Regions from separate parts of the Rhodococcus sp. OK302 genome, predicted to be linked through region 2. Evidence: riboswitches for the same ligand, from Rfam matches in the RefSeq annotation. Region 2 holds a riboswitch; the other holds the start of a gene.
What was found. A riboswitch is a leader RNA that binds a small molecule or an ion and turns the genes downstream of it on or off. The one in region 2 is predicted to bind cyclic di-AMP.
Positions count from the first base shown of each region.

Region 1: linked by a shared signal. The riboswitch ahead of BDB13_RS09525 (transglycosylase family protein) and the one ahead of BDB13_RS22170 (C40 family peptidase) in region 2 are both predicted to bind cyclic di-AMP.

Region 1 covers NZ_NPJZ01000001.1:2,049,612-2,052,060, forward strand. Annotated here, with positions in the region: gene BDB13_RS09515 (helicase-associated domain-containing protein) at 1-308, opposite strand, end outside; gene BDB13_RS09520 (hypothetical protein) at 369-557, shown strand; gene BDB13_RS09525 (transglycosylase family protein) at 651-1,217, opposite strand; cyclic di-AMP (ydaO/yuaA leader) riboswitch at 1,225-1,411, opposite strand; gene BDB13_RS09530 (YccF domain-containing protein) at 1,676-2,065, opposite strand; gene BDB13_RS09535 (hypothetical protein) at 2,100-2,327, opposite strand.
Region 2 covers NZ_NPJZ01000001.1:4,842,194-4,844,642, forward strand. Annotated here, with positions in the region: gene BDB13_RS22165 (C40 family peptidase) at 1-70, opposite strand, end outside; gene BDB13_RS22170 (C40 family peptidase) at 381-956, opposite strand; cyclic di-AMP (ydaO/yuaA leader) riboswitch at 972-1,150, opposite strand; gene BDB13_RS22175 (DEDD exonuclease domain-containing protein) at 1,681-2,449, shown strand, end outside.

The DNA.
Region 1 (2,449 bases), 2.8 Mb from region 2:
GTGAGGGCGCGTTCGGCGAGAGCGTCGTTCAACTCCTTGCGCGACATCGGCGTTTCCTCGGCCCCGGCCAGAGCCATCAGTTCGAGGATCCCGAAATCGAGCGTGTCCAGCTCGTCAGCTGCCCGACTGACCGACGCACGCTGCTGCGCACGCCCGCCGAGAACCACCATTGTGCTGGGCGGCGGTACCGCGAGGTCGGGCCGAAGACGCAGTAGTTCCGTCAACTCGGCGTCAGTGCGGGCCGACAGCCATTCGGTCAGGCTGTCAGCTCGGGAATTGCCCGTCGAGGTGCCACGTATTTCGGTCATCGCCTATCAGATTAGAGACCTGGTATGTACTGCGTAACGGCGTCCTGTCAAAATGGCTTCGTGGCCAACAATTCGAAGCAGCACTATGTAGATCCAGGATGGCCGGAAACTGCAGACGGAGATCACGCAGTGACCGAATTGTCATCGACCCGTTCAGGTGGACTTTCACCGTTCGGTGACGACACCACCTTCCCCGTGCCGGTGGAGTCACTCCCTTACATCCATCCGTACACCGTCATCAACCGCTAACGACCAACCACGAAAAAGGCCCGCACCAACCGGTGCGGGCCTTCTTCGTATGTTCTTGTGCTGTGCGTTCGAGCGGAACGCGAGATCGCGGTCCTACTTGAGGAAGGACTTCGCGGTATCTGCAGCTGCGAGGATCTGAGGATCGATAACGATGCCGTTGTCCTCGGCGAAGGCGATGGCCTGGTCGATGGCCTCGGAAACCGGGTGTGCGACGACCTGAGCGGCCTGTGCCGGTGCGGGTGCCTGGGTAGCCGGAGTGGTCACGGTGGCCGGAGCGGAGCGCTGCGTTGCGCCGCTGTTCAGGCCGAGGCTCGAGGAGCAGGACGGCCAGGCGCCCCATCCCTGGTTGGCGAGAACGCGCTCGGCAACAACGATCTGCTGCTCGCGAGAGGCGTTGTTGGCGGTGGCGGCATATTCTCCGCCGCCGTGTGCGTTCCAGGTGCTGGGGGAGAACTGCAGTCCACCCTGGTAGCCGTTGCCGGTGTTGATTCCCCAGTTGCCGCCGGCTTCGCACTGTGCGAGGCGATCCCAGTCGGAATCAGGCGCTGCGCTGGCGGTACCTGCGGCTGCGAGTCCTGCTACGCCCATGATGGCGCCGGTGACGGCGACCTTGGCGACAGTGCGGCCTGCAGTGGTGGGTTTGCGATGGCGTCCGCTCATGATCGTGAATTCCTCTCCACACGCGCCTGCGAGGTCAGCTGTCGGGTTCGGGCTGAGAGGTTGCCCGGCCTCGCCTTTCCTGGCTGGAAAGAGTCTGGCTTCACCCCAAGATTCGACTGTGTAAAACAACCGAACCGGTGTCCGAGAGGACTTTGGGTCCCCCGTCCTCGTCCCTGGAATGTCTGTTTAGGAAATTCCGGTACCCGCGGGACAAGGCTTGGCGCGGCGGGCCGGAGGTGGCCGAGTTTCCCGGCCGAAATTCACGGTAACGGCTCTGCTCGCCCGTGTCACCATTTGATAACGCGGCGCGTCGATCGGGATGCAGAGCGTGGGGTAAATGCGCAGGAGACTCTGCCCAGGTAGCGGGGGGTTCTGCAGTGACAGCTCTCCTGTGGCTGTTCCGTTATCTATCCGTAATGTGATTAAGGTCACACCGTTATCTGGAACAGCTGTGGAGCTTATGCGTAGTTGACGCGGTCAACGTCGACGATCTCCTTGCCCAGGGGCATCAAGCAGATCGGAATCATCTTCAGATTCGCGATGGCCAAGGGAATTCCGATGATCGTGATCGCCATCGCGACAGCCGTGACGACGTGTCCGATCGCCAACCAGATGCCGGCGACGATGAACCAGATGACATTGCCGATCATCGAACCGACACCGGCCGTCGGCTTGTCGACAACGGTCTTACCGAACGGCCAGAGGGCATAGATGCCGATACGGAAGGCCGCGATGCCGAACGGAATCGTGATGATGAGAATGCAGCAGATGATGCCGGCGATGAAATACCCCAGCGCCAGCCACAGACCACCGAGGACCAACCAGATGATATTCAGAATAAATCTCATGGTCAGCGACCTTTCGGTAGGTACGTGAGGGAATTCAGCGTGCGCGTCGACCGGACCTCAACGTGTAGACGATGGCCAGCAGGAAACCGACTGGGCAGGCCAACGCGAACAGGTACAGCACCAATCCCGGAGGAGTGTCGCTGAAGATCTTTACCGCGAAGATAGCGACAATCGCGAGCAACCCGACAAGAAACAGCCCGATTGCGATTCGAAAGAGACCGTTTCCGGTTCCGGAAGTGCTCGGGTTCGGTTGAGAGTCCACAGGTACAAGGGTAGTGCCCGTAAACGCGAGTGCCGATACCGGTTGCTCACAGGTAGACTGTGGAGTGACTGCGCGTCCCGTCAAGCAAGTTCGGGGCGCGTTCTTTTGCATTCTTCGGTCGA
Region 2 (2,449 bases):
CGAGCCCAATAGCCAACGCACTTACCGTCAGCGCAGTACGGACCCGACTGAACTTCTTCGATGAAACCACGGAACGCAACTCTCCGTCTCACTCTTACGACCCCACCAGAGTTGGCCGGATCTGTTAGCTGGATGTCAACTACTCACACTACCTGTAGACGGCGTCTAATGTCACGATCAGGTTACGGAACGGCATACGTTTACGCCTACCCACCAGTAGCTATATCGCCATGAAGTACTGGGCGAAATGACCTGAAACACACAAATGTGGGCCTCGAATCTCGTGATTCGAGGCCCACATTTGTCAAAGCTGTGGAGCTACCCCTATCGGCGGCGGATCGAACAGGACTTCGCGAGAAGCCGTCGATCAGTCACACGGATCAGAAGCGGCGAGCGCCGTCGTACGGCATCGACGACACGGGAGCCACCTTCACGGGCTGACCTGCGGTCGATGCATGGATGACATTGCCGTTGCCGGCGTAGATGCCCGAGTGCGATCCGCCGTAGAACGAAATCACGTCGCCGACGCGAAGGTCGGACTGCGCAACCGCGATACCGGCAGCGGCCTGGTCGTAGCTCGTACGCGGGATGTTGAGACCGGCCTGCTTGTACGCCCACTGGATGAGGCCGGAGCAATCGAATGCGTCCGGACCCGCTGCGCCGTACACGTACGGGGAGCCCAGCTTGCTCTCTGCGGCGCGAACAGCCTGCTCACCAATGGTGGAGATGGGAGCGGCCGGTGCAGCCTGCGTGAGGGGCGCAAGTGAACCCGTGTCAGTGACACCGGGAATTACCGGAAGTGCGGGGATCGAAACATCCGGGATGTCGAAGGTTCCGACGCCGGGGATGGTGATGGGGGCTGCCGAGGCGGGTGCAGCGGTGGTAGCGAATGCTCCGGCTGCCAGTGCGCCTGCGACTACCAAAGTCGCCGAACGCTTGAAACTATGTGACGCCACTTTAAGAGGTGCTCCATTTCTTCCATTCGTCCGCCGACCGAGTTAGCTGACGGGTTCGGGCTGGGAAGATCAGCCCTACCCGCGTGGTCTACAGCGATCGAGCGTGCTGCACCCCAGGCGGGATTCACCCCAGTGGAAACTTGGGTTCCCGGTTCGGGTTCCTCGCGGAGATCCCGATTAGGCGGTTCCTGACGATGCCGGTCCGTCTTGGTCCGGCAAGACTTCGTTAGGTCTCAGGAAGGTTACGAAATGATCGCGGCGATGTCGACCGCGCCGCGCCTTTCATGCTCGATTCGTCCGATTCCGCGCCTTCTCGCGCTCGTTACGCCAATACGATCACAGCAGGATAACGATTAGTTTGGTTTGCCAACCGTCGCCGACGGGTTTCCGTCGAACGCGATCCACGGCCCAAGTCACCAGCGGGCACCCCGCCCCAGATCAGAAGTACTTACGTACCGGTAGGACCTTTCCGTCGATGCAAGATCACGAACTGGCATCGCGTCACCTACTTCGACCCGCAGAGCGTGCCGAACCGGATCAGCACCTGCGATGTCCGATCCAAAATTCAGGCAAACTGTGACGCTCGTCTCTCTTGCGTCATTCAGCGCGAAATGACTGGTGCCTCAACGAGAGTTACCCAGCCTCCGAACGTCCCGAAATCCACGCCGAAGGTCCCTCTCCAGCCCGACAAAACCTGTCGGACTCTCCCTCTACTGTCTGCTCTGTGAGTCCTGCCTCCGCCGAAGCTTTTCCCGCCGCCTCTGAACTCAGCCCACACAACGGGCGTCAGTTGTCGTTCGACGAACTGGACACACCGCTCAGTGAGACCACGTTCGTCGTCGTCGACCTCGAAACAACGGGCGGCAGTGCGGATCAAGATTCGATCACCGAAATCGGCGCCGTCAAGATTCGCGGTGGACAAGTGCTCGGCGAGATGGCAACGCTGATAGATCCCGGACGATCGATCCCGCCCTACATCGTCGAACTGACCGGAATCACGGACGCAATGCTGATCAATGCTCCCCGGATCGATCGAGTTCTGCCCGCATTTCTCGAATTCGCCGAGGGTGCCGTCCTCGTGGCTCACAACGCCCCGTTCGACATCGGATTCCTCAAAGCCGCAGCGTCACGCACCAACCGCCCGTGGCCGGCCTTCCGGGTCCTCTGCACGGTCAAACTCGCCCGGCGGGTCCTCACCCGGGACGAAGCACCCTCGGTGAAGCTCTCCGCGCTCGCGCATCTCTTCCAAGTCAGCACCCAGCCGACGCACCGTGCCCTCGACGACGCCCGGGCAACCGTCGACGTCCTCCACGGATTGATCGACCGCGTCGGCAACCAGGGCGTCCACAGTTACAGCGAACTGATCGACTATCTGCCCAATATCTCGTCGCATCAGCGGGCAAAGCGATCCTTTGCGACCGACCTCCCCCGAAGTCCGGGTGTGTATCTCTTTCGCGGCCCGTCCGACGAAGCTCTATACATCGGGACTGCGG